DNA from 4 places in the Pantoea sp. X-Soil-TKNS-1207 genome. Region 2 is predicted to be linked to each of the others. Evidence: predicted binding sites of a transcription regulator. Region 2 holds the regulator's gene; each other region holds the start of a gene.
What was found. The regulator PhoB, encoded in region 2, activates phosphate uptake and scavenging genes when phosphate is short. The targets are predictions, from matches to a motif close to CTGTCATAAAACTGNCNNAT.

Region 1 (7,157 bases), 1.3 Mb from region 2:
CCGATGTATCCACATCGGCAGAAAAGCGCCATGGTGAAGAAGGAGATGCGGGTGTTTCAGTCGCTGGTGGGCGCGGATGACGATGCGGATGCGCTGCTGGAACCGGCGCGTCGCCTGGCGAAGAAACGTATCGTGGTGAAGCGCCCGGATTACGCCCCGCCATTAGCCGGGGTGGTGACGCAGTCGGCGGTGGTGACCAAAAGCCATCGGTTTGATATCTATCCGCCGTTATGAAAAAAGGTCGGCATTAATGCCGACCAGGCAGGACCATTTTTGTAGGGTCGGCATTGATGCCGACCAGGCAGGATTACTCGTCCTCTTCATCGCGCAGCGGCACAATCAACATATCGATATGCACCGTGTTGATCAGCTGGCGCGCTGACGACATCAGCTTGCTCCAGAAGTCCTGATGGTGACCACACACCACCAAATCCACATCATATTTTTTAATCGCATCCACCAGCACCTGGCCCAGATCGCCGCTGCCGCTCAGAGTTTCACTGATCGGATAACCGGCGTTGGTCGAAAGCTCTTTCAGCGCGGTATGCGTCTCTTCAGAAATTCGTTTCTGCATGTCGCCGAGGTTAACGTCAATCAGCCCGGTGTACAGGTCGGAATAATTGACATCAACGTGGATCAGCGAAATTTTCGCATCATAGGGACGTGCCAGTGAGACCGCTTTGGCGACCAGCAACTGGCTTTCCGGAGAAAGGTCTACTGCAATCAGGATGTGTTTATAAGCCATGATATAACTCCTTTCACAAGATTCTGGGGGCAACCCGAATTCCTGCCACGTCACGGCTGGCGAAATCCTTTGCGCATAACGGCGGTAAGCGCCACCCATCGAGATTTATGCCCTGCAGGCGGTTTGTTGTTATGTTTTCAGTATAGCCAGAGTTGTTAACAAATGCTGCAAGGTGCAATGCCCCTGTGAGGAAGATCAAGGGTTATCGTTATTTTCTCTCGCCATGAACGAAAATCATCGCTGGAAAAATTTTAACCAGATCTCCTACACTGAAAATGACGGTCACGCTTTTGCTGGTACTGACCCTCAGTTCGCAAAAAAACAACGTAATTCGAATCATTCAGTGGATGGCTTTCTCGTGGGGCGTTTTCAGCGTTACCCCGCTGTGCGCGTCTCCGTGGCTCCAGCCGGGAGGGGAACATGATCAGCACTATCGCGCTTTTTTGGGCTCTGTGTGTGGTTTGTCTGGTGAATATGGCGCGCTACTTCTCTTCTCTGCGCTCATTGCTGGCGGTGCTGCGCGGTTGCGACCCGTTGCTGTATCAATATGTTGATGGTGCAGGTTTTTTCACCTCTCATGGCCAGCCCAGCAAACAGGTGCGTCTGGTGCGCTATATCTGGGATCGGCGTTATCGCGATCATCACGACGACGAGTTTATTCGTCGCTGCGAACGGGTGCGCGGACAATTTGTCCTGACCAGCGGATTGTGTGGGCTGGTCATTATCAGTCTGATTGCGATGGCTATCTGGCAATAAAAAAGGGCGACATTGCTGTCGCCCTTTGGTGTGTCAGTTGCTGCGGGATTAAATCAGCTTGAGTGAAATCCAGTACAGCGCACCTGACAGCACAATACACACCGGCAGGGTGAACACCCACGCCATAGCGATATTCTTGATGGTACGGCTTTGCAGGCCGCCGCCATCCACCAGCATGGTTCCGGCGACCGACGACGACAGGATGTGCGTCGTGGAAACCGGCATACCGGTGTAGCTGGCGATACCAATTGAAACCGCCGCAGTCACCTGCGCCGACATGCCCTGTGCGTAGGTCATGCCTTTTTTACCGATCTTCTCACCGATGGTGGTCGCCACACGACGCCAGCCAATCATGGTACCCACGCCCAACGCTAACGCGACGGCCATGATGATCCACACGGGCGCGTACTCAATGGTACCCAGCAGATCGCCTTTCAGCTTATTCAGGAAGCGCTGATCGTCGGCGCTGGTTTCCGGCAGCTTAGCGGCTTTATCAGCGGTATCGGAGATACACAGCAGCAGGCGACGCATCTGGCTGCGCTGGTCAACCGTCAACTGATCGTAGCTTTGCAGGTTGTTGAGCAGACCCTGCGCACGCTGAATCGCGGGCAGCGCACGGGCGCTGTCGCAATGGAACTCATGCGGGCCGTTGGTGGTTTCTTCCGGCGCAGGCACCGCAGGCGGCGCCATCTGCACGATGTGCGTCAGCGTTGCGCTGTGCTGCTGGTAGTACTGCTCCAGATGATTCACCGCGTCACGCGTGCGGGTGATGTCATAACCGGAAGCATTCATATTGACGACAAAGCCAGCCGGAGCGACGCCGATCAATACCAGCATGATCAGGCCAATGCCTTTCTGACCATCGTTCGCACCGTGTGAATAGCTCACGCCAATGGCGGAGACAATCAGGGCAATCCGTGTCCAGAAGGGCGGCTTTTTCTTGCCGTCGATTTTCTCGCGATCGGCCGGTGTCATATGAATGCGTGAGCGTTTGGTGGTACCGCTCCAGTAACGACGCAGCAGGAAAATCAGGCTACCCGCAATCACCATACCGACAATCGGCGACAGAATCAGTGAAAGGAAGATATTGAGAACTTTAGGCAGGTTGAGCGCGTCAACCACCGAGGTTCCGGTCATCATGGCATTGGTGAGACCGATACCGATAATGGCACCAATCAGGGTATGGGAGCTGGAGGCCGGCAGACCAAGATACCAGGTGCCGAGGTTCCAGATGATCGCAGCCAGCAGCATGGAAAACACCATGGCGAGGCCGTGAGCTGAACCGACATTCAGCAGCAGGTCGGTTGGCAGCATATGAACGATGGCGTAGGCCACGCTCAAACCACCCAGCAAAACACCAAAAAAGTTGAAAACACCTGCCATCACAACCGCCAGCTGCGCCCGCATCGCACGGGTGTAGATAACTGTCGCGACCGCGTTGGCTGTGTCGTGGAAACCGTTGATTGCTTCATAAAACAATACGAACAGCAGGGCAAGAACCAATAACAGGCCGGTACTCAGGTCAAGACCAGCAAACAGATGTAGCATAAACGTTACGCCATTTAGGAGGACATGAACGCGGCGCATTATCCGCGACAACATGCTGTATGGGAAAGGGAAATATAGTCTTTTTTTGTCTTAAAGTTGTAACCTGCACGGTAAAACAAGGGAAAAAGGCCTAAATATGAGTCAGTTACAATATGACATATTTACGGCATTTTTTTGACGCTGGCATCAAAGTGTACAGATCACTACAATCAGCGCCTTTCGGGTGAAACGGGTTAAAGCAGTGGAAAAGTTCGACGTTATCGTTATTGGTGCCGGTGCCGCTGGCATGTTTTGCGCCGCGCAGGCCGGACAGCGTGGGCGTCGCGTGCTGCTGCTGGATAACGGCAAAAAAGCGGGCCGCAAGATCCTGATGTCGGGCGGTGGTCGCTGCAACTTCACCAATATGTACACCGAACCCGCTGCCTACCTTTCGCACAATCCGCACTTCTGCAAATCGGCGCTGGCGCGTTATACCCAGTGGGATTTTATCGACCTGGTGAATCGCCACGGCATTGCTTATCACGAGAAAACGCTCGGCCAGCTGTTCTGTGACGACTCCGCGCAGCAGATTGTCGATATGCTGCTGGCCGAGTGTGAGGCCGGGCAGGTCACGCTGCGGTTGCGTAGCGAAGTGCTGAGCGTACAGCGTGACGAGCAGGGCTACACCCTGCAACTGAACGGCGCGACCGTGCAGGCTGAAAAGCTGGTGATTGCCTGCGGCGGTCTGTCGATGCCGGGGCTGGGCGCTTCGCCGTTCGGCTACAAAGTGGCGGAGCAGTTTGGTCTGAAGGTGTTCCCGACGCGTGCGGCGCTGGTGCCCTTTACCCTGCATAAGCCATTGCTGGAGCAGCTGAATACGCTGTCTGGCGTCGCTTTACCGACCACCATCACCGCCCAGGACGGCACGCTGTTTAAAGAAGCGATGCTGTTCACTCATCGCGGGCTGTCCGGCCCGGCGGTGTTGCAGATTTCCAGCTACTGGCAGCCGGGCGAGTTCGTCACCGTCGATTTATCTCCCGCCACGCCGCTGGATGACATCATCAATGTGCAACGCGACGCGCATCCGAACCTCAGCCTGAAAAACAGCCTGGCGAAGATTCTGCCGAAACGGCTGGTGGAAGTGTTGCAGGCGCTAAATCAGATCCCGGACGTGACGCTGAAGCAGCTCAACAGCAAGCAGCAGAGCGAACTGGTGCAGACGCTGCATCAGTGGCGCGTGCAGCCGAACGGCACGGAAGGTTATCGCACGGCTGAAGTCACCCTGGGGGGCGTGGACACCACGCAGCTGTCGTCAAAAACCATGGAAGCGCGTGATGTGCCTGGTTTGTATTTTATCGGCGAAGTGGTAGATGTTACCGGCTGGCTCGGCGGTTATAACTTCCAGTGGGCCTGGAGTTCGGCCTGGGCGTGTGCGCAGGCGTTGTAACCGGCGCTGAGGTGGCAAAACGCAATTGCCTTGCCGGTCAACTGACCATTGATGAAGTCATGGACCAGGCTGAAGTGGGTTTTTGGTCAGTATGGTATCTGGTTTTCCGCCAGATCCCCGCAGTGGCAGCCGCCTTAGAATCGCTGCATCCAAAGACAGAAATTCATCGTCCCTGAGAATCAACCGGAAAGCGCAATAGCTGCCCGATTGGGAGCGACCGCAGCCGCTCCCGGAAAGGTTATTTCGCGCCTTCCGCCATCCGCACCAGCAATTTGAAGGCGTTCTCAAACGCAGACGGCGTCGCGCAACCCTGACCATAAAGGTTGTACGCCGTGCCGTGGTTAGCGGTGGCGATCGGAATGGGCAGGCCGCCCTGCACCGTAATGCCGCGCTCAAAGCCGAGCATCTTCAGCGCGGTGGCGAACTGGTCGTGGTACATCGAGACCACCGCGTTCAGCTGTAGCGTTTCCATCGCCTTATAGGTGGTATCACCGGGATAAGGGCCATAAACATCAATTCCCTGCGCGCGCACTTTCTCCATGGCAGGCTTGATAATTGTCTGTTCTTCATCGCCAAACAGGCCATTCTCGCCACCGTGCGGATTCAGCGCCTGCACGGCGATTTTCGGTTGGGCGATCCCCGCCTGGCGCAGGGTGCGGTCCATCAGGGTGATGGTGGCGGCTATGCCGTCGATGGTCAGGTTGCTGACGATATCGCGGAACGGGATATGCGAAGTGGCGCGCCCTGCCCACAGATCATCCACCACGTTCACTTCGCAGCAGAACTCGTTAAAATTCAGCAGCTCGGCAAACCAGTGCAGCTCGTCGCGATGCTGTAACCCGCCCATATGCATCGCCTGCTTGTTCAGCGGAGCAAAACAGATTCCCGATGTGATGCCCTGCTGCGTCAGCTCCACTGCTTTTTTCAGCGTTTCGAGGATATAAACGCCGCTCTGCTCCGTGGCATGGCCGTACTCAAACGGCGTGCGCTGGCTCCAGTCGTGGTTGAGTAGCACCGGTTTGCCGTCGCGGAACGTCAGATTGTCGGTGCTGCTGATCTCGCGATAGGGGAAGGTGACGCCAGCGATGGCGATCCCTTTCTCCAGTTCGGCGCGATCGGCAATGATGATGATATTCGCCAGTGCGCGATAAGCAGGCTGAGAGAGCACTTTGGCGACCAGCTCAGGACCGATGCCAGCCGGATCGCCCAGGACTAAAGAGATGGTTGCTTTGGTCATAATCGTTTTCCTTAGTGATAAGCGGTTTTGCCTGACGGTGCGTCCGCGCGCGGGGCCTGGTCGTCAGACAGGGGGATATCGGGGCGCATAAAGAAGGTCAGAACAATGCCGACCAGCAGCAGCCCCACGGAACCATAGAAGGGCAGGCTCCAGTTGCCGGTTTTATCGATAATGATGCCGAACAGAATCGGCGAAATGATGCCCGCCACCGCCGATCCGGCGTTCACCAGACCACTCGCCACGCCGACATATTTCGGCGTAATGTCCATCGGCACTGCCCAGATCGGCCCGATGGTCAGCTCCAGACAGAAAAACGCCAGGCCGAGGCAGATGGTGATGGTGGTCATATCGGTGGAATTGATCACCGGAATCAGCAGCAGCAGCGCACTGAGAAAGCTGAAGATGATCACGTTGCGGCGCGCGGCCACCACGTTGCCGCTGCTTTTGAGGATTTTATCGCTGACGATGCCGCCCACGGTGTTGCCCACCACGCCGGAAAGGAAGACCGCCGAGGTAAAGAGCGCCGACGATTTCAGATCCATGCCGCGGCCATTCATAAAGAAGGTCGGCAGCCAGGTGAAGAACAGCCAGCCGGTCCAGCCGTAGCAGAAGTAAACGCCCATGGTTGGCCCAATGCGTTTCAGCAGCGCTTTCCACGGCGTGGGCTGGCGTACTTTGGCATCGATACTGGCACCCAGCTCCGGCAATGCCTCGCGTTCCTCATCAGACAGGGTGGCAATCTCGTGCGGGTTATCGCGGAAACCGCGGACCCACATCACCAGCCAGACCGCGGTGAGCACCCCCAGCGCGATAAAGGAGAAGCGCCAGGAGTGCATCATTACCAGCACCGCAACCAGCGAAGGGGCGACGGCGTTACCGAGGCGGGAGAAGGAGTGGGTAATGCCCTGCACAAAACCGCGCTTTTCCCGGCGGAACCAGAAGGTAATGGCTCGCGCCTGCGACGGCAGCGCGGCGCCTTCCCCCACACCCAGCAGCAGCCGCGACAGAAACAGCGAAACAAAGCCACCGGCGAACCCGGTGCAGATGGTCGCAACCACCCAGATGCTGCCGCACAGGATGATGGTGAGGCGTGCGCCAAAGCGGTCGGTAAACCAGCCGCCGATAATCTGAAACACCAGGTAGGTATAGGCAAAGGCAGAGAAGATCAGACCCAGATCGGTATTACTCAGTCCAAGATCGGTTTTGATCAGGCCAGCCGCGGTAGAGAGGTTAACGCGGTCAACGTACATTAAAAACGACAGGGCGCAGAACAGCGCCAGCACCCGGGTACTGGTTTTAGATTTCATGGGTTTCCCTCGAGAAGGAGAATGGGGAGGCGCTATTCAGCCTCTTGCCAGCAACGGCTTACGCCAGGACGGCAGCGATTTCCGGTCACCGGCATCGTTACAAAAGAACATGTGTTGAGCATTTGTTAGTATTTATCG
Region 2 (7,157 bases):
GGTCTGCTGCACGTAAGCATGCAGAATCGCCGCGCCGTTCGCGTTTTGATCGACAATCGCGCCGCTGTCAGAACCGAGTTTGAACAGGCAAAGGTAAACCAGCGTCAGGCCGACACCGGCGATGATACCGGCCAGCATGGTATAGCGCGTCAGCAGGCGGGCATTTTCCACGCCGCGTGAGCGGGCTGCGTTGACGATAACGATACCGAACACCAGCGCGCCCAGCGTATCCATGGTCAGATAGCCGTTAACAAAACCGCTGGAGAAGGCGGCACGCTGATAATCGGCGGTCGCTGGTGAGAGACCACCAGCCGGCCACAGCAGCGCAGCGACACCGAGCACCGTCAGCGCGACGATTTTCAGCGGCGCAAGGAAGTGTCCTACGGTGTCCAGCAGTTTGCCCGGATAGAGGGAAATGACGATCACCAGCGAGAAGTAAATCAGGCTGTAGATAAACAGCGGCAGCGCGCCGTCGCCGGTCAGCGGGGCAATACCCACTTCAAATGATACGGTCGCAGTACGCGGCGTGGCGAACAGCGGGCCAACGGCCAGATAGCAGACAGTCGCCAGCAGCAGACCCGCAGCTTTGCCAATCGGCGAGCTGAGGGCATCGATCCCCCCACCCACGCGCGCCAGCGCGATAACCGTCATCACCGGCAGACCCACCGCAGTGATCAGGAAGCCAAGGGCGGCAATCCAGACATGTTCGCCAGACTGAATACCCACCATCGGTGGAAAAATAATGTTGCCTGCGCCGACAAACAGGGCAAACGTCATGAAGCCCAGCGCGAGGATATCTTTCGAGGTTAAACGATGTGTCATAACTTCTGTACTGCCTGTAGCTGATGTTGCGGTGAAAGTTGAGTTTGTGTTGTCCCCTGACCACGCCAAAAACAACGGCTTAACAGGCAATGCCAGCGCGTTATGCTCGCCGAATCGTTAAAGCGCAGGTGATTTAAACTGCTTTTCTTCTGTTCACAGAGGGATGAATTGACAACGGCGCGTAGTAAAACGTTTATAGCGAAGAAAGGCAATACGGGATCGGAAAACCAGAAGGATATAGCACTAAAGCGATAAAAAGCAGTGAATCAATATAGATAAGCTCGAAAACGCATCAGATGATTTGTTTAAACTTTCTCCATCACGAAAGATATCCTTGCATAAGCGCCCTTTAATATGCACAAAAGGCGCGATTTACGCGCCTGTTTGCACAACTTTACAGCATCACCACACCTGATTTGCGATGTCGACCACCAGACGAATCTTCTGCCACTGCTGATCTTCGCTCAGGCTGTTGCCCTCTTCGGTAGAGGCGAAGCCACACTGCGGGCTGAGGCAGATTTGTTCCAGGCTGACGAACTGTGCCGCTTCCTGTAAACGAGCCTTCACCTGCGCCGGATCTTCCAGCTCTCCGGTTTTGGTGGTGATCAGACCCAATACCACCTGCTGATGGCCCGGCTTGATAAAGCGCAGCGGTTCAAAACCACCGGAACGTTCGTTGTCATATTCGAGGAAGAAGGCATCGATATTGACGGTGCCAAACAGCACCTCCGCCACCGGCTCGTAGCCGCCTTCTGAAATCCATGTTGAGCGGAAGTTGCCGCGACAAACATGCAGGCCCACGGTCAGATCCGCCGGTTTACCTTCCAGCGCAGTATTCAGCACCTGAGCGTAGGTGCGCGCCAGTTCCTGCGGATCTTCACCACGCTCGCGGATCTGCTGCTGTTGCTCGCTGGAGCACAGGTACGCCCAGACGGTATCGTCGAGTTGCAGATAACGGCAGCCCGCAGCGTAAAACGCCTGGATAGCGTCTTTATAGGTCTGCGCCAGATCGGCGAAATAGGCTTTCAGATCCGGGTACACGGTGGCGTCGATTACCTTACGGCCACCGCGGAAGTGCAGCACGCTTGGGCTGGGAATGGTCATCTTCGGCACCGCATCACCGGCGATGCTTTTCAGGAAACGGAAATGCTCCAGCATCGGATGGTTCGGGTTGAAGGCCACTTTACCGGTGACTTTCACGCCGCGCGCTTTAGTCTGCACACCGTTAAACTGAATGCCCTGATCCGCTTCGTAACGCTCCACGCCAATCAGATCGTCAAAGAAGTCGAAGTGCCACCAGGCGCGACGGAATTCGCCGTCGGTAACCACTTGCAGGCCATTGGCGCGCTGCTGATCGACCACATGGCGGATCGCCTCGTCCTCAACCTGACGCAGCTGAGCGGCATCAATTTCACCATTAGCAAACTGCTCGCGCGCCTGCTTAATGGCAGCGGGACGCAGAAAACTGCCGACGGTATCGGCGCGGAACGGGGCGGTTACTCGTTGCATGATCACTCCTGGCTAAAGCCGTAAACGCATGGTTGCGTCAGGGTATAATTTCGCTTGGTTATCTTTAGCCATCTGGATGGCTATATGGCTAAGGAGAGTGACATGCTGTGACGAAATGGGCAAACGAAGAAAATTCAGCTGTCATGAAGAAAATTCATGTTCAGATGCTCGTTCTTCAATTTTCCTCAATGGCGGCGCGCGCCGCCGCCATCTGGCTGTCAGACAGCGGCAGATACCCGGCTTCGCTCACCCGGCGCTGTCCCTCGGGGGATAACACCCGATGCAGAAAGGCCGAGACCAGTGGTGGCAGCGGTTTGCCGGGCGCTTTATTGACGTAGATAAACAACGGACGCGACCACGGATAGCGGCCGCTGCGAATCGAATCGGCATCGGGCATAACGCTGTCGCCGCTGGCGGTCACCACCGGTAACGTCTTCACGCCGCTGAGATGAAAGCCAAAACTGGCGTAGCCAATGCTGCCTGGCGCGGCGGCCACCGCCTGAACCACGGCGGCAGAACCGGGAAACTCAGCCACGTCGGCGCGGAAATCCCCTTTACATAGCACCTGCTGCTTGAAGAAGCCCCAGGTGCCGGAGGCGGAGTTGCGGCCGTAACGCTGGATGCTACGCGTGGCCCAGTGCGGGTCGCTCAGCCCCAGATCGCCCCAGCGCTGCGGCACCCGCTGCGCGCCGCACAGACGCGTCACCGAGAACAGCGCATCGAGCTGCTGCGGATCGATACGCGTCAGCGGATTGTCCTGGTTAACCACCACCACCAGCGCATCCAGCGCCACCGGCACCGCCAGCGGCGGATAGCCATAACGTGAGGTGAATAACTGGCGTTCATCAGCCTGCATCGGGCGGCTCATGGGGCCGAGTTGCGCTGCGCCAGCGGCCAGCGCAGTCGGGGCGGTGGAGGAACCCGCCGCCTGCACCTGCACATTGACGCCAGGTGACTGACGGCTGAAATCCTCGCCCCACAGCGTCATCAGATAACCGAGGGTATCGGAGCCAACGCTGCTCAGATTGCCAGCCAGCATGGTTTGTTGCCCCTGCGCCAGCACAGAGAACGACAGCAAAATGAACAGCAACAACGATTTCATGCAGGATTTCCGTGACGGTTTTTTGAGTAATCTGGATCTGTTAAAGCGTTCACCTTATGCGTAGCGGCACGATAAATCGCGCCGCTACGGAAGGAGCCTTAACTGAATGACATTACGACAGTTATTGCGTCACATTCTCCCGTATCCCGCTGGCGACAATCAACCGTGGCGGCAGGATAAAGCTAAAGCAGGTCTCCTGATGCGGCACGCTGGTGATCTCCAGTCGGGTGTTGTGATGGCCGAGCGCATGTTTAACGATCGCCAGTCCCAGACCGCTGCCGCCGGTGGCGCGCGAACGCGCTTTATCCACGCGGTAGAAGCGTTCAGTCAGGCGTGGCAGGTGTTCAGCACTGATACCGGGTCCGTTGTCGCACACTTTAAACTCGGCACCCTGCTTATTACGCAGCCAGCTGATGTCGATACGGGTGCCATCCGGCGTATGATTCACCGCGTTATACACCAGGTTAGAGATGGCGCTACGCAGTTGCTCATCATTGCCCAGCACCCTGAGATGCGGATCGGTATGGAAATGGATCTCATGACGGCCCTGGCTGAGGGTTTCCGCTTCACGCTGCAACAGCAGCAGCATGGTCGGCACATCAACGGTTTCTTTCATATCGATGGCGGGTGCCGCTTCAATGCGTGACAGCGTCAGCAACTGTTTCACCAGGCTATCCATGCGTCGCGTCTGCTCCTGCATGGTCTGAAGCGCTTTGCTGCGGGAACGTTCGTTCATCACCGAATCGTTCATCATCTCCAGATAGCCCTGCAACACGGTCAGCGGCGTGCGCAGCTCATGGCTGACGTTGGCGAAGAAGTTACGCCGCGCGCCTTCCAGCTGGTGCATTTGCGTGACGTCGCGCGCCACCATCAGCCACTGCCCTTCACTGTAGGGCATGACGCGAAACTCCATATGGTGCTGATTGTTCAGCACCAGCGTCAGTGGCTTATTGAAATCGCGCTGGCGAATATAGCGGGAGAATTCCGGGTAACGCAGCAGGTTAAGGATGTTCTGACCGTTATCTTCCGGCCAGCGCAGACCCAAATGCTGCTGCGCCAGACCGTTACACCAGAAAATGGTGCCCTCTTCCGTGGTGAGGACTACCGCATCCGGTAACGACTCGGCCCCACTGCGAAAGCGTTTGATCAGGTTGCCCAACTCGCGACGGCGTCGCCGGTTGCGCAGCTGCATCTGATACAGCCCGTAAAACAGAGGTTCCCAGCTGGCGCGCCCGCCGGGCGGCGTCATGGATCGATCGACCCACAGCCAGTGCGACAGCCGCATCAGGTTCCAGCAGTGCCACAGCAACACGCCAAGCACCGTCACCAGCAGCAGCCAGGGAAGATAACCAAACAGCAGACCGAGAATCAATGCTGGCAGACAAGCCAGCACCAGCTCGGTCAGTAATCTCTTCCAGGAGAGTCGTTCCAGCACGGTAAAGACTCCGTTTAGTAGCGGGCAGAGAAACGATACCCTGTTCCGCGTACGGTTTGTACCATGCGATCGTGGCCGGAGACCTCCAGCGCTTTACGTAAACGACGGATATGCACATCGACAGTACGATCTTCGACATACACATTGGTGCCCCAGACATGGTTCAGCAGCTGCTCGCGGCTGTAAACGCGTTCCGGGTGGGTCATAAAGAAGTGCAACAGTTTGTATTCGGTCGGCCCCATTTCCAGCGGCGTGGTTTCAGACATCACCCGGTGTGATGAAGGGTCGAGGCTCAGCCCCTGCATCTCAATCACCTCTTCCACCGCCATCGGTGAAATACGGCGCATCACCGCTTTGATACGTGCCATCAACTCTTTGGGTGAGAACGGTTTGGTGATGTAATCATCCGCGCCCACTTCGAGTCCGCGTACGCGATCTTCCTCTTCGCCGCGCGCTGTCAGCATCATCACCGGGATATCACGCGTCATCGCTTCACGTTTCAGATGCTTAATAAACTGGATGCCGCTCCCGCCGGGTAACATCCAGTCGAGCAAAATCAAATCAGGCCAGGGTTCGATAAGCTTCCCCACTGCGCTGTCATAATCTTCTGCCTCAATTGGCTGGTAATCATTTTGTTCCAGTACGAAACATAACATTTCACGGATGGGAGCTTCGTCTTCCACAACCAAAATGCGCTTAGCCATTATTACTCCTGCTGATATGACGGCTGTCACTGGGATTTGCGGCGTCATTATGCGTCAGTTTTATGACACTTTTATGAAAAAACCAACGGGTAAAATTGCGCACAAAGAGAGAATTGTGACAGCCGAAACAGGATTTTAGTCTGACTGAGGGAAAAGGACAGGCAGGTGATTGTTAAGGAAAACTGTTCTTTACCGGCCGGACCAACGCAGGCGCCAGCCGGGCAGGCCGTTTCCTGGCTTATGGCGACGGGCGATCCGTTTCGTAATTTGATGCGCTTACCACCGCCATGGCAGATTTCAGGTCAGCAAATTCCGCTTTCCCCAGCACCTCATTACGTATAGCAAGGAATTCCTCATGCGACATCTTCTCTGCAAAATCCGGTGCCGCGTTAGAGAGATGCCAGGCATCATCGAGATTCGCCAGAGCGAATACTATCGCCATTTTTTCAAATTCATCCCCTTTCTGCCAGGTTTGATGCATGACATCGACAAATACATTCAGGAATTCTTTCACATTCTTCGGTCTGAATGCATCAAGGTAAAACACATGCGCACGTTCAACAACGTGTTCCCCTCGCGTTATTGACGACATTGCTAACGTTGTCATTACGACAAAATCCGGCAGGCAATTACGCGCATCGTAATTAAAATCTTTCTTTATTACCATCGACAACAGACCTTGCTGTAAACACGCTGAGAATTGCGGATTATCAGGTGTACGTCTGGAATAGCGTTGCTGCGCAGGCAGAATAAAGAATCGGCCGGTAGCCATACAATATTCGCCATCCTGACGCGTTCTGGCTTCGTTGATTTTCGCCTGCACCGCCTGCGTAAATTTAACTAACTCACCGGCGGGAGGAACCTGATGGTCGAAAGGTCTGATCAATATCTTGCTGCCTCTATTCTCGTTATAAATAAGGGTATCAAAGAATTCACCCACCTCCAGCAGCGGCCGGGGATTTATATTTAAAACACGCTCTTCAAGTTGAGAAACAAAGGATGTTAAATCGAAAAATGATGCCATTCCGCCACTGGAATTCTGTACTATATTTATATTCTCCGCAACGGCAGTCGCAGGCCGATCATTATTACCCGCCGCATCCACCCTGGTATTGGAACCAGCAATGCCTGATAGATTAATCATATTTTACGTCTCCTGATAAAAAAGAGACTCAGTTAAATCATGCTCTCCTCTGCGGTTAAATAGCTGAGGCATGATGAATTGATGAAATTTCTCTCTGATATATAACCCGGTCACGAGATATGCCAGCCCGGCAGCAAACGTATATAATCCCCCCACGCTAAATCTGGCAGGGAGCATCCATGCGCATTATCCATACGGCAGACTGGCATCTGGGCCAGTTCTTCTACAGTAAAAGTCGCGCACCGGAACATCAGGCGTTTCTCGACTGGCTGCGCCAGCAAATTGAACTGCATCAGGTGGATGCGCTGATTGTCGCCGGGGATCTGTTTGATACCGGCTCGCCGCCGAGCTACGCCCGTGAAATGTTTAACCGCTTTGTGGTGGCGTTGCAGCAAAGCCACTGCCAGCTGATTGTGCTGGCCGGTAATCATGATTCCGTCG
Region 3 (7,157 bases), 1.5 Mb from region 2:
TGGGGACGGCATCGGTTTCCGGGCGACGCCAGGCAGCGGTGATGGCCGAGCGCGTAACCGACTGCGGCAGGATCTGTTCAGCGAAGTCGAGGAACGGCTGCAATGCCTCTTCTGGCGCGCTGTCATCCTGGGCGGCATCGCTGTGTTGCAGTGGGATTTCCGGTAGCGATTCACCCGTTTCCAGCTGCGACAGATAGTTAAAAATCGCCTGCTTAATCAGCCAGTGCGGCGTGCGATCAATCTTCTGCGCCGCCAGTTTAATACGGTCGCGGGTGGCTTCATCCAGCTTTACCCCCATGGTGGTGGTTCCCATGCTTTCCTGTTCCTCAAAAAGAGTCGGTTGATGTTCTGTGTGGCAGCACTATCACTCATGTTGCAACTTTGTGCAACCATGTTAAATGTGGCCGCAGTTGTCCGTAAATCAACGGTCTGACGGTGTTTACAGCAAAAGCGGCATGGATATTGCTGCAAAAACCTCGCCAACGTTGCAACCCGATACGACTTAATTTTGTTGGGTGAGTAGTCAGGTGCAACTAAAAGTGTGAGGTGGCGCAACCTATTGATATGCGGTCGGCGAAGGTGAGTGAGCTTGCTGTGGCTGCTGTGTTAAATGCATTGTGCCCGTCGCGGCTTTGCGGCAGGATACCGCGCCTTAACGGAAATCGCTTTCCCGGCTGCGGTAAAGCTCTGATGCTGCCTCGTTCCGGTGGCGTCAGGAAAAGGATTTCTTTAGGAAATCGAATAATAAATGGAGAGATAGAATGAGTGTAAGTACACCGATGTTGGTGACTTTTGTGGTTTATATCCTCGGGATGGTGACGATAGGATTTGTCGCCTGGCGTTCGACTAAAAACTTTGACGACTATATTCTCGGTGGCCGCAGTCTGGGGAGCGTAGTCACTGCGCTGTCTGCCGGGGCATCGGATATGAGTGGCTGGCTGCTGATGGGCCTGCCTGGGGCCATTTTCCTGTCAGGCATTTCCGAGAGCTGGATTGCCATCGGCCTGACCATCGGCGCCTGGCTGAACTGGAAAATCGTTGCCGGACGTCTGCGGGTGCAGACGGAACATCACAACAACGCCCTGACGCTGCCGGACTTCTTTACCAGCCGCTTTGAAGATAACAGCAAAATCCTGCGCGTTATCTCGGCGGTCATTATCCTTATCTTCTTTACCATTTACTGCGCCTCGGGCGTGGTTGCCAGCGCCCGTCTGTTTGAAAGCACCTTTGGGATGAGCTATGAAACCGCACTGTGGGCAGGGGCTGCTGCCACCATTCTTTATACCCTGGTGGGCGGGTTCCTTGCGGTGAGCTGGACCGATACGGTTCAGGCCAGCCTGATGATTTTTGCGCTGATCCTGACGGCAGTGATTGTTATCGTGGCGGTGGGCGGCCTTTCCGACTCGCTGGCGGTGATTGAGGCTAAGAGCCTCGAAAACATCAACATGCTGAAAGGCCTGAATTTTGTGGCGGTGATTTCGCTGCTGGGCTGGGGTCTCGGCTACTTCGGCCAGCCGCATATCCTGGCGCGCTTTATGGCTGCCGACTCCCATCGCTCAATTCGTACCGCGCGTCGAATCGGCATGACCTGGATGATCCTGTGCCTGGCGGGCGCGGTGGCGGTTGGCTTCTTTGGTATTGCCTACTTCCAGAATCACCCGGACCAGGCGGCTGGAGTCAGTCAGAATGGCGAGCGCGTGTTTATCGAGCTGGCTCGCATTCTGTTTAATCCGTGGATTGCCGGGATTCTGCTGTCGGCCATTCTGGCGGCGGTGATGTCTACCCTGAGCTGCCAGCTGCTGGTGTGCTCCAGCGCGCTGACGGAAGATCTCTACAAAGGCTTCCTGCGTAAAAATGCCAGCCAGAAAGAGCTGGTGTGGGTAGGGCGTCTGATGGTGCTGCTGATTGCCGTGATTGCTATCGCGCTGGCGTCGAATCCGGAAAACCGTGTGCTGGGACTGGTGAGTTATGCCTGGGCGGGTTTTGGCGCGGCCTTTGGTCCGGTGGTGCTGTTCGGCGTGTGCTGGCAGCGTATGACGCGCAACGGCGCGCTGGCCGGTATGGTCATCGGCGCGCTGACCGTGCTGGTGTGGAAACATTACGCCTGGCTGGATCTGTATGAAATCATTCCGGGCTTCCTGTTCGCCAGCATCGCAATTGTGGTGGTCAGCCTGATGGGACGTGAACCCTCTCAGGCGGCTCAACAACGTTTTGCTGCCGCGGAAGCGGAATACCTGACGAAATAAACACGTCAGGCAACCCGGCCCGTCTCGTTTCATGAGGCGGGCTTTTTTTTTGGCGCTGCACGAAAAAACATTTCCCGGCGGCTAACCATTATCGCGGGCCGCCGCCAAGACCGGGTTGATTAATAAATACACAGCCGGTTGGCGCTTAATCGCACGCGCGCCTGCTCTCCTTTCTGTTTTTCCCCAGCATGGCCCGGCAGCCCCGGTTTCCGATTGTTCCTAAAAAGTTTAGCCAGGCCTCAATTATCCATCTTACTGATAAGGCTAATAAATTTAATTTAAGGCCCAGGCTGCTTGTAGCGGGTCGCTACTTTTTGTTAGCCGCCAGGTAAAATTAGTGTTGCAAACCACCGCAAATATGATGCACTTTATTCATAAGCGTTGTCAGATGTGTGGCTAAGGTCACTGGAGTTCGCGCATGATTCGGTCCTTCAACGGACAGGTAAATACCCTTCAATACACGCAGTACTCTGCGGGGGCTTTCTTCCCTCGTAAGTTTCCTCTTCACTTTTCACTATTCGTTCTTTTTCAATCTCAAATATCAAACCGGTGCGCTACAGCGTTTTGGCGTTGTTGCACACTTTTCTCAATGGCTCGAAACGGCTCTAAAGGAAGCCACATAAACCTCTAAAGCGTTCACGTCATCGCATCAGGACAATCCCTGTAGCGATAAATGAAACCAACTGTAAGGTGCCACTATGGGAAGACAGAAAGCAGTGATCAAAGCGCGTCGTGAAGCCAGACGAGTGCTTCGGAATGACTCTCGCAGTCATCGTCAGCGTGAAGAAGAATCGGTCACTTCGCTGGTGCAGATGGGTGGGTTGGATTCAATTGGCATGGCGCGTGATCTGCGCGACCGCTCGCCGATTGAGGCCAGAAATGATGCTCAGGCGCACTATCTTAATGCCATAGAAACGAAACAGCTTATTTTCGCCACCGGTGAAGCCGGCTGCGGGAAAACCTGGATTAGCGCAGCCAAAGCGGCTGAGGCCCTGATACATAAGGATATCGACAGGATAATCGTTACGCGCCCGGTTCTGCAGGCGGATGAAGATCTTGGATTCCTCCCCGGAGATATTTCCGAGAAATTCGCCCCTTATTTCCGGCCGGTCTATGACGTTCTGGTTAAACGTCTTGGCGCTTCCTTTATGCAATACTGCCTGCGTCCCGAAATCGGCAAAGTCGAAATCGCGCCTTTCGCGTATATGCGCGGACGCACCTTCGAAAATGCCGTGGTGATTCTGGATGAGGCGCAAAACGTCACCGCCGCGCAGATGAAGATGTTCCTGACGCGCCTTGGCGAGAACGTGACGGTGATTGTCAACGGGGATATCACCCAGTGTGATTTGCCGCGTGGCGTGCTATCGGGACTCGGCGATGCGCTGTCGCGCTTCGAAGAGGACGAGATGATAGGCATTGTCCGTTTCGGCAAAGACGACTGCGTCCGTTCGGCCTTGTGTCAGCGCACGCTGCATGCTTACAGTTAACCATTGAGAGATTGAATTCAGGCAAAACCCGGCTCAGGCCGGGTTTTTTTATGCGTGGCGAGAGTGCAGCGCGGGCAGGTAACGTTTTAAGTCCGTCATCCTGACAAAAAGACAAAGAAAAAAGCCTGAACTTTCGTTCAGGCTCTTCTCTAAAATATGGCGGTGAGAGGGGGATTCGAACCCCCGATACGTTGCCGTATACACACTTTCCAGGCGTGCTCCTTCAGCCACTCGGACACCTCACCACATTTTGTTCGCTGACCTCAGCGGGCCAACGGGGCGCTACTATAGGGAGTTAGCCGAAAAGGGTCAAGCTCTATTTTCTCCTTTTTTTCTATTCGCTTAAGCACTGAGCGGATTGCTTTAAGCCTGTCCGTATTGGCGATTCTGTCATCGAAATAATGTTTGCCAGTCACAAAAGCGTCACGGGATTGTCGCAGACTTGTCCGCGGAAACATTTGGTTATATTTGTGAATAAGGATGCTTATAAATGAAACAGATACCTCTGATGACAGTGCCACTCCTCGCTTCTTTGCTCGCGGCTCCGGCCGTGGCAGATGACTCCGGCTATTCCCGCGCCGCCACCGGCGACCTGACCCAGCACGGCGGCGCGCGTCGTCTTACTGGCGATCAAACTGAGGCGCTAAAAGCCTCTCTGAGCAACAGCACGGCGAAAAACGTGATCCTGTTAATTGGCGACGGCATGGGGGATGCGGAAATCACCGCCGCGCGTAATCAGGCAAGGGGCGCCGGTGGCTTCTTTGCGGGCATTGATGCGCTGCCGCTGACCGGTCAGTACACGCATTATTCGCTGGATAAGAAAACCCACAAGCCGAACTACGTGACGGACTCGGCAGCGTCCGCTACTGCCTGGGCGACGGGCACCAAATCCTACAATGGCGCGATTGGCGTTGACGTCAATGGCAAAGATCAGACAACCCTGCTGGAGCTGGCTAAAGCCGCCGGTAAGGCCACCGGCAACGTTTCCACCGCAGAATTGCAGGACGCGACGCCTGCGGCGTTGATCGCCCATGTGACCTCACGTAAATGCTATGGCCCGGAAAAAACCAGCGAGCTGTGCCCGACTAACGCGCTGGAGCAGGGGGGTAAAGGATCGATCACCGAGCAGCTGCTGAAAACCCGTGCAGACGTCACGTTGGGCGGCGGGGCGAAAACCTTTAGCGAAGTGGCGAAGGCGGGGGAATATCAGGGAAAAACGCTGCGTGAACAGGCGCAGGCCTTGGGCTATCAATGGGTGGATAACCTTGAGGGTATGAACGGCGTTCAGCAGGCCGATCAGCAGCAACCGCTGCTGGGCCTGTTCGCTGATGGCAACATGCCGGTGCGCTGGCAGGGACCCAAAGCCAGCTACCACGGCAATCTGGATAAGCCGGTGGTGACCTGTGAAGTGAATAAAGATCGTCCGGCAAGCACCCCGACGCTGGCACAGATGACGCAAAAAGCGCTCGAGCTGCTGAGTAAAAACGACAAAGGTTTCTTCCTGCAGGTGGAGGGCGCCTCGATCGACAAACAGGATCATGCTGCCAATCCCTGTGGACAGATTGGTGAAACTGTCGATCTCGACGAAGCGGTGCAGCAGGCGCTGGCATTTGCTCGTGAGCATGGCGATACCCTGGTGGTGGTGACGGCGGATCACGCCCACAGCAGCCAGATTATCGAAAATGGCACCAAAGCGCCGGGGCTGACGCAGGCCGTCAACACCAAAGATGGCGCGGTGATGACCATCAGCTACGGCAACTCAGAAGAGGATTCGCAGGAACATACCGGCACGCAGCTGCGTATTGCGGCCTACGGCCCCCGTGCGGCCAATGTGGTGGGATTGACCGATCAGACCGACCTGTTCTTTACCCTGCGGGACGCGATGGGCATTAAGTAAGTCGCAGATAAAAAAATCCACGCGTAAGCGTGGATTTTTACTGTGAGCCAGCACGGGCTTAATGTTGCTGTGCCAGATAATAACGGATATACGTCCGATACTCCCCGGACATGTTCTCCGGCAATTCATCTGGCGGAAAGAAGGTCAGATCGTCGCTTTCACTGGGGTCATTGATCATGACGCCTGACCACTCCTCAGCCCGATAAAGCGCGGTGATTACGTTAATCTCATCGTTATTTTTCAGGGTGAAGGTAAATTCAGGCCCCGAAAAGATGCCCAGCTGATGCAGCCGGTGCACATCCAGATTGGTTTCCTCTTTCACTTCCCGCAACGCGGCTTGTTCAAGCGACTCGCCAGGTTCCAGCAACCCGCCGGGTAATCCCCAGCTGCCGTCCTTGCGCAGTTGCAGCAGGATGCGGGACTTTACGTCAGTGATGATGACGTTCGCGCCTGCCAGCAGCAACAGGCGATGTCCAATAAGGCTGCGCATTTCTTCAACGTAGTTCAATTCGCTCTCCAGACCGGTGAATTACTGTTTGATAGACACCTCGACAATCAGATTGGCTCGCTCTTTTTTCCAGATCAGATTGCGAAATTGTGATCCTGCAATAACTTTGATGCTGTCGTCCGTCTCTTTCTCACCAATCCTAATCTGCTTCAGAATGCTGTTGAATTCTGTCGCAGCAAAGGGAGGCCACATGTAGCGATCCAGATGACCGTCCGGGATTTCGACGGTGTGTTCTTCCAGTAGCATACCGAGCTGGCTTTTCACTTTTATGGTGACGCTGCTGCCTGAAGCTAAATCAGCGGCTAATTTGTTACCAAAATCGTCCTGGTTAACCCACGGGTTTGCGGCCGCGCTGAAAATTTCCGCTCTGACGTTTAAATTCTCCGGGTTCTTTTTCCAGATGGCATTTCGATAAGATGAGGTTGGAATAATCGTAATGTCATTATTCTTATCTTTTTCACCGATTTTGATCTTTTTCAGAACCTTGTTGAATTCTGTGCCGGTATAGCCTGACCATTTCCAGCGATCGGTCTCACTGTCAGGCACCACGACGGTATAATCCTCCAGCAATTTCCCCGACTGATCTTCAACGCTAATCATGACTGAACTACCTGCGGCCAGACTACCCTCGTACAGTTCATCACTGTAAGGATCAACGTTAATCCACATGTCTTCAATGGTGGTAATAACTTTCAGATTCTCCAGCTGGTTTTTATAAATCTGATTTTCAAATGAGGAGCCGGATTTGACATTAATTTCCCCGGTGTTCTTATCTAACAGACCCAATTTAACTTTCTTCAGATTGTTGTTAAATAGTGCAGCGCTGTAAGCCGGCCAGGTCCATTTTCCGGTGTAGTCTTTGCCTACCGTCACCGTGTGTTTTTCTAATTCCTGATTTTTACTGTCGTAGACGCCGATAGTGATTAGACTGTCGGGGAGGAGTTCGCCATCAAACAGGCTGGAGCTGTATGCATCGGTGGTAACCATTCGCTGACCCACGGTGGTTTTTAAATCTTTAC
Region 4 (7,157 bases), 1.0 Mb from region 2:
CCGGCAACACCCTGAACTGGGTGCTACAGGCGCAACAGCTGGGCACCGGCCATGCGATGCAGCAGGCGGCCCCCTATTTTGCGGATGACGAAGACATTCTGATGTTGTACGGCGACGTACCGCTGATTGCCGAAGCGACCTTGCAACGTCTGCGTGAAGCCAAACCGGCGGGCGGCATTGGCCTGCTAACCGTGGTGCTCGATAACCCGACCGGCTATGGCCGCATCGTGCGTGAAAATGACACCATCACCGGCATCGTTGAACAGAAAGATGCTTCGGCGGAGCAGCTGAAGATCCAGGAAATCAACACCGGCATCCTGATTGCCAACGGCGGCGATCTTAAACGCTGGCTGGCGCAGCTGAACAACAACAATGCCCAGGGCGAGTTTTATATCACCGACATCATCGCCATGGCGCATCAGGAAGGCCGCGTGGTTAATGCGGTCCATCCGGCACGCATCAGCGAAACCGATGGCGTGAATAACCGCCTGCAACTGGCGACCCTGGAGCGGACTTATCAGGCGGAACAGGCCGAAAAACTGCTGCTGGCGGGCGTGATGCTGCGCGATCCGGCGCGTTTCGATCTGCGTGGCTCGCTGCAACATGGTCGTGATGTGGAAATCGATAGCAACGTGATTATCGAGGGCAACGTCACCCTGGGCCATCGCGTGAAAATCGCGGCGGGCTGCATCATCAAAAACAGCGTGATTGGCGATGATTGCGAAATCAGCGCTTATTCGGTGATCGAAGATGCCCGGCTGGCGGCGGCCTGTACCGTCGGCCCGTTTGCCCGTCTGCGTCCCGGCAGCGAGCTGGGCGAAAAGGCGCATGTCGGCAACTTCGTTGAAATGAAAAAAGCCACGCTTGGCAAAGGCTCCAAAGCGGGCCATCTCTCTTATCTCGGGGATGCCGAGATTGGCGCTGATGTGAATATCGGCGCTGGCACCATCACCTGCAATTACGATGGTGCCAACAAATTCAAAACCATCATTGGCGACAACGTGTTTGTTGGCTCCGATACCCAGCTGGTGGCGCCGGTTAGCGTCGCCAGCGGCGCCACCATCGCGGCGGGCACCACGGTGATGAAAGACGTCACCGCCGCCGATCTGGTTTATAACCGTAAAGAACAGAACCAGAAAGCAGGCTGGCAGCGCCCGGTGAAGAAAAAGTAATTTTTAATGGCCGGCAAAGACCGGCCTTTTGCAGTGCAAATAATACTATCCCCACTCTCTACAAGGCTCGGGGAACCGGCAATGCCGGATATCAGGTCAGATGACAACGCAATGGCCGAAAGCCATGAAGTCAGGAAACTATTATGTGTGGAATTGTTGGTGCAGTAGCGCAACGCGACATCGCAGAGATTCTGCTGGAAGGTCTGCGTCGTCTGGAGTATCGCGGTTACGATTCGGCTGGTCTGGCCGTCGTTGACCGCCAGGGTCATGTGACGCGTCTGCGTCGTCTTGGCAAAGTACAGAATCTGTCGGAAGCGGCGGAACAGCAGCCGCTGATTGGTGGCACCGGTATCGCTCACACCCGCTGGGCAACGCACGGTGAACCTTCAGAAGCCAATGCGCATCCGCATATCTCTGAACACATCATCATTGTCCATAACGGCATCATTGAGAACCATGAACCGCTGCGTGCGCAGATGATTGAGCGCGGCTACCAGTTTGCCTCCGAAACCGACACCGAAGTGGTGGCGCATCTGGTGCACTGGGAGCAGAAGCAGGGCGGTTCGCTGCGTGATGTGGTGCTGCGCGTCATCCCGCAGCTGCGCGGTGCTTACGGCATGGTGATTATGGATAGCCGCGATCCGTCGCTGCTGGTGGCCGCCCGTTCCGGCAGCCCGCTGGTGGTGGGACGTGGCGTGGGCGAAAACTTTATCGCCTCCGATCAGCTGGCCTTGCTGCCGGTGACCCGCCGCTTCATTTATCTGGAAGAGGGCGATATCGCGGAGATCACCCGCCGCGAAGTGACCATTGTCGATCGCGCTGGCAACCCCGTTAACCGTGCTGAGATCGAATCCAATGTGCAGTACGACGCCGGTGATAAAGGCGTTTACCGTCACTACATGCAGAAAGAGATTTATGAACAGCCGATGGCGATCAAAAACACCTTAACCGGTCGTTTCAGCCACGGTGAAGTGGATCTCAGCGAGCTGGGGCCGCAGGCAGAAACCTTGCTGAGCCAGGTTGAGCATATCCAGATTATCGCCTGCGGTACGTCATACAACTCTGGCATGGTGTCGCGCTACTGGTTTGAGTCGCTGGCTAACATTCCCTGTGATGTCGAAATCGCCTCTGAATTCCGCTATCGCAAATCCGCGGTACGTAAAAACAGCCTGCTGATCACCCTGTCGCAGTCGGGCGAGACCGCCGATACGCTGGCTGCGCTGCGTCTGTCGAAAGAGCTGGGTTATCTTGGCTCGCTGGCGATCTGTAACGTGGCTGGCTCGTCGCTGGTGCGTGAGTCCGATCTGGCGTTGATGACCAAAGCGGGCACTGAAATTGGCGTGGCGTCCACCAAAGCGTTCACCACGCAGCTGACAGTTCTGCTGATGCTGGTGGCGAAGCTGGGGCGTCTGCACGGTATGTCTGCCGACACCGAGCACGAGATTGTGCATGGGTTGCAGGCGCTGCCGAGCCGTATTGAGCAGATGCTGGCGCAGGATAAAGTGATCGAAAACCTGGCGGAAGGTTTCTCCGACAAACATCATGCGCTGTTCCTTGGCCGTGGCGATCAGTATCCGATTGCGATGGAAGGAGCGCTGAAGCTGAAGGAGATCTCCTACATCCATGCTGAAGCTTACGCCGCAGGCGAGCTGAAACACGGCCCGCTGGCGCTGATTGATGCCGATATGCCGGTCATCGTGGTTGCGCCGAACAATGAGCTGCTGGAGAAGCTGAAATCCAATATTGAAGAGGTGCGCGCACGCGGCGGTCTGCTGTATGTGTTTGCCGATCAGGATGCGGGCTTCAGCGACAGCGATGGTATGAAAATCATCTCCCTGCCGCATGTCGAAGAGGTGATTGCGCCGATTTTCTATACCGTGCCGCTCCAGCTGCTTTCTTACCATGTTGCGTTGATCAAAGGCACCGATGTCGATCAGCCGCGTAACCTGGCGAAATCAGTTACTGTTGAATAATCAATAAAAAGCGGGGCCAACAGGGTCCCGCTTCATTTTTAAACGACGTCATAAAACTGTCATATTTCGTACATTTCGCTGTCATCAAACTGTCCTATTTTCCCTCCAGCAGCAATCACTGACTCCTACTAAACTGGCATAGAGCCTGAGATAAACTCCCCTGGAGGGAACATGACACTGATGCGTAGCACCGTAGCCCGAATCCTCGCCGCCACCTTCGCAGTAAGCGCGGTTTCTGCTTTCGCAGCCACCGACCTGACTGGTGCAGGCGGGACATTCCCGGCACCGGTTTATGCCAAGTGGGCAGCAGAATATCAGCAAGCCACCGGTAGCAAAGTAAACTATCAGGGTATTGGTTCTTCGGGCGGCGTGAAACAAATCATCGCCAAAACCGTTGATTTCGGTGCGTCAGATGCGCCAATGAAAGATGAAGATCTGCAAAAAAATGGCCTGTTCCAGTTCCCGACAGTGATCGGTGGCGTGGTGCTGGCGGTTAATATCCCTGGCGTGAAGTCTGGTGAGCTGGTCCTTGACGGTAAAACCGTTGGCGACATCTACCTGGGCAACATCAAAAAGTGGAACGATCCGGCAATCACCAAGCTGAACAAAGGCGTGAAACTGCCAGACACCAACATCAACGTGGTACGTCGCGCTGATGGTTCCGGTACCTCTTTCGTGTTCACCAGCTACCTGTCTAAAGTGAACGAAGAGTGGAACAGCAAAATCGGTAAAGGCAACACCGTTAACTGGCCGACCGGTCTGGGCGGTAAAGGTAACGACGGCGTGGCCGCCTTCGTACAGCGTCTGCCGGGTTCAATTGGCTACGTAGAGTACGCGTACGCGAAACAGAACAACCTGACCTACACCAAACTGATGGATGCGGACGGCAAAGCGGTATCGCCGAGCGAAACCAGCTTCAGCAACGCGGCAAAAGGTGCAAACTGGAGCGAGACATTCGCCCAGGACCTGACCTTCCAGAAAGGCAACGATGCATGGCCGATCTCCTCAACCACCTTCATCCTGGTTTATAAAGATCAGGCGAATGCGGAAAAAGGCAGCGAAGTGCTGAAATTCTTCGACTGGGCTTACAAAAATGGCGCTAAAACAGCGACCAGCCTGGATTACGCAGCACTGCCAGAAAGCGTAACTGCGCAGATCCGTGATGCCTGGAAAGCCAACATCAAAGACACTTCCGGTAAAGCGCTGTACAAGTAATTGCAGACCCGGCCTGCCAGATGTGCAGGCCACCCAATGGGCGGCGATGTTGCCGCCCTGACTTCCCCTGAGAACAGAGACTTCTATGGCTGCCACTAAGCCGACGTTTAAAGCCCCTGGCAAACAAGGTGACATGATCTTCGGCGCGCTGGTTAAACTGGCTGCGCTGATTGTGTTGTTGCTGCTGGGTGGCATCATCGTCTCCCTGATTTTCTCCTCATGGCCCAGCATCCAGAAATTTGGTTTCTCCTTTCTGTGGACCAAAACCTGGGATGCGCCTAACGAACAATTTGGTGCGCTGGTACCGATTTACGGCACTGTCGTCACCTCGCTGATTGCCCTGATTATCGCCGTCCCGGTGAGCTTTGGTATCGCCCTGTTCCTCACGGAGCTGGCGCCGAGCTGGCTGCGTCGTCCGCTCGGCACGGCAATTGAGCTGCTGGCAGCGATCCCCAGCATCGTTTACGGCATGTGGGGCCTGTTTATTTTCGCGCCACTGTTTGCCCAGTATTTCCAGACGCCGGTAGGCGATCTGATGTCGAACATCCCAATTGTCGGCGCGCTGTTTTCCGGTCCGGCATTCGGTATCGGCATTCTGGCCGCAGGCGTGATCCTCGCCATCATGATCATTCCGTACATCGCTTCGGTAATGCGTGATGTGTTTGAGCAAACGCCGGTGATGATGAAAGAGTCGGCCTACGGTATCGGCTGCACCACCTGGGAAGTGATCTGGCGCATCGTGCTGCCATTCACCAAAAACGGCGTGATCGGCGGCGTGATGCTCGGTCTGGGTCGCGCATTGGGCGAAACCATGGCGGTGACCTTTATCATCGGTAACACCTACCAGCTCGACAGCGCCTCGCTGTTTATGCCGGGCAACAGCATCACCTCGGCGCTGGCGAACGAATTCGCCGAAGCGGAATCTGGCGTGCACGTAGCGGCATTGATGGAGCTGGGTCTGATCCTGTTTGTTATCACCTTTATCGTGCTGGCGATCTCTAAGCTGATGATTCTGCGTCTGGCCAAGAGTGAAGGAGCCCGTTCATGACAACCATTGAATTGCAGGCTCGCGCCGAGCTGGAAGCCTCACGCCGTAAAATGCAGGCCTGGCGCAGCACCAAAAACAAAATCGCGCTGACGCTGTCGCTGCTGACCATGGCGTTTGGCCTGTTCTGGCTGGTGTGGATTCTGTTCACCACCGTATCACGCGGTATTGATGGCCTGTCATGGTCGCTGTTCACCGAATCGACCCCGCCGCCCAACACCGCAGGCGGTGGTCTGGCGAATGCGCTGGCCGGTAGCGGCTTACTGATTTTCTGGTCCACCTTCGTCGGCACTCCGCTGGGCATTATGGCGGGGATTTATCTGGCCGAATATGGTCGTAAGCACTGGCTGGCTGAAGTGATTCGTTTTATCAACGACATCCTGCTGTCGGCACCGTCGATTGTGGTCGGTCTGTTCGTTTACACCATCGTGGTGGCGCAGATGCAGCACTTCTCCGGCTGGGCTGGGGTGGTTGCGCTGGCGCTGTTGCAGATTCCGATTGTGATCCGCACCACCGAGAACATGCTGCGCCTGGTGCCTGACAGTATGCGCGAAGCGGCTTATGCGCTCGGCACGCCGAAGTGGAAGATGATTTCAGCTATCACGCTCAAGGCTTCAGTCTCCGGCATTATGACCGGTGTGCTGCTGGCGATTGCGCGTATTGCCGGTGAAACCGCGCCGCTGCTGTTTACTGCCCTGTCGAACCAGTTCTGGAGCACCGACATGATGCAGCCGATAGCTAACCTGCCGGTAACCATCTTTAAATTCGCCATGAGCCCGTTTGCCGAATGGCAAAGCCTGGCCTGGGCCGGTGTGCTGATCATTACCCTGTGCGTGTTGTTGCTGAACATCGCGGCGCGTGTGATTTTCGCAAAAAGTAAACACTAATTTCCCGGCGCGGCTTCGGCGGCGCGGTACATGAGAGACGAGCAATGAGTATGGCAACTTCATCTCCCGGCAAAATTCAGGTGCGCAATCTGAACTTCCACTACGGGAAATTCCATGCGCTAAAAAACATCAATCTGGATATCGCGAAAAACCAGGTTACCGCATTTATCGGGCCATCAGGCTGCGGTAAATCGACCCTGCTGCGTACCTTCAACAAAATGTATTCGCTCTACCCGGAGCAGCGTGCTGAAGGTGAAATTCTGCTGGATGGCGACAACATTCTGGCATCGAATCAGGATATCGCTCTGCTGCGCGCACGCGTTGGCATGGTGTTCCAGAAACCGACGCCATTCCCGATGTCGATTTACGACAACATCGCCTTTGGCGTCCGTCTGTTTGAAAAACTGTCGCGTGCCGATATGGATGAACGCGTGCAGTGGGCGCTGAGCAAAGCCGCACTCTGGAATGAAACCAAAGACAAGCTGCATCAGAGTGGTTACAGTCTCTCCGGTGGTCAGCAGCAGCGTCTGTGTATCGCGCGCGGTATTGCGATTCGCCCGGAAGTGCTGCTGCTGGATGAACCCTGCTCGGCGCTGGACCCGATCTCGACCGGTCGCATCGAAGAGTTGATCACCGAGCTGAAGCAGGACTATACCGTGGTGATTGTGACCCACAACATGCAGCAGGCGGCGCGCTGTTCCGACCACACCGCCTTTATGTATCTGGGCGAGCTGATTGAATTCAGCGATACCGATACCTTATTTACCAAGCCGGCGCAGAAGCAGACAGAAGACTACATTACCGGTCGTTACGGCTGATTTGACAGGAGACGCACATGGATAATTTAAATCTGAACAAACACATC

Region 1: a site for PhoB is predicted at 3,200-3,219, ahead of pitA (inorganic phosphate transporter PitA). Genes of this name have one in related genera too.
Region 3: a site for PhoB is predicted at 4,143-4,162, ahead of phoA (alkaline phosphatase). Genes of this name have one in related genera too.
Region 4: a site for PhoB is predicted at 3,191-3,210, ahead of pstS (phosphate ABC transporter substrate-binding protein PstS). Genes of this name have one in related genera too.

Annotation. Positions count from the first base shown of each region.
Region 1 covers NZ_AP035958.1:4,079,195-4,086,351, reverse strand. Annotated here, with positions in the region: gene rsmJ (16S rRNA (guanine(1516)-N(2))-methyltransferase RsmJ) at 1-234, shown strand, start outside; gene uspA (universal stress protein UspA) at 308-745, opposite strand; gene uspB (universal stress protein UspB) at 1,166-1,501, shown strand; gene pitA (inorganic phosphate transporter PitA) at 1,550-3,049, opposite strand; gene AC6I8V_RS19030 (BaiN/RdsA family NAD(P)/FAD-dependent oxidoreductase) at 3,291-4,475, shown strand; gene AC6I8V_RS19025 (hypothetical protein) at 4,487-4,651, shown strand; gene AC6I8V_RS19020 (4-hydroxythreonine-4-phosphate dehydrogenase PdxA) at 4,714-5,712, opposite strand; gene AC6I8V_RS19015 (MFS transporter) at 5,724-7,019, opposite strand.
Region 2 covers NZ_AP035958.1:1,035,277-1,042,433, reverse strand. Annotated here, with positions in the region: gene brnQ (branched-chain amino acid transporter carrier protein BrnQ) at 1-822, opposite strand, end outside; gene AC6I8V_RS04685 (cobalamin-independent methionine synthase II family protein) at 1,225-2,331, opposite strand; gene AC6I8V_RS04680 (PstS family phosphate ABC transporter substrate-binding protein) at 2,507-3,433, opposite strand; gene phoR (phosphate regulon sensor histidine kinase PhoR) at 3,555-4,868, opposite strand; gene phoB (phosphate response regulator transcription factor PhoB) at 4,883-5,572, opposite strand; gene AC6I8V_RS04665 (hypothetical protein) at 5,811-6,716, opposite strand; gene sbcD (exonuclease subunit SbcD) at 6,896-7,157, shown strand, end outside.
Region 3 covers NZ_AP035958.1:2,547,137-2,554,293, reverse strand. Annotated here, with positions in the region: gene putA (trifunctional transcriptional regulator/proline dehydrogenase/L-glutamate gamma-semialdehyde dehydrogenase) at 1-313, opposite strand, end outside; gene putP (sodium/proline symporter PutP) at 762-2,246, shown strand; gene phoH (phosphate starvation-inducible protein PhoH) at 2,945-3,733, shown strand; tRNA gene AC6I8V_RS12015 (tRNA-Ser) at 3,891-3,978, opposite strand; gene phoA (alkaline phosphatase) at 4,224-5,630, shown strand; gene AC6I8V_RS12005 (NUDIX hydrolase) at 5,689-6,138, opposite strand; gene AC6I8V_RS12000 (DUF3472 domain-containing protein) at 6,160-7,157, opposite strand, start outside.
Region 4 covers NZ_AP035958.1:11,007-18,163, forward strand. Annotated here, with positions in the region: gene glmU (bifunctional UDP-N-acetylglucosamine diphosphorylase/glucosamine-1-phosphate N-acetyltransferase GlmU) at 1-1,172, shown strand, start outside; gene glmS (glutamine--fructose-6-phosphate transaminase (isomerizing)) at 1,316-3,145, shown strand; gene pstS (phosphate ABC transporter substrate-binding protein PstS) at 3,317-4,360, shown strand; gene pstC (phosphate ABC transporter permease PstC) at 4,446-5,408, shown strand; gene pstA (phosphate ABC transporter permease PstA) at 5,405-6,292, shown strand; gene pstB (phosphate ABC transporter ATP-binding protein PstB) at 6,337-7,110, shown strand; gene phoU (phosphate signaling complex protein PhoU) at 7,128-7,157, shown strand, end outside.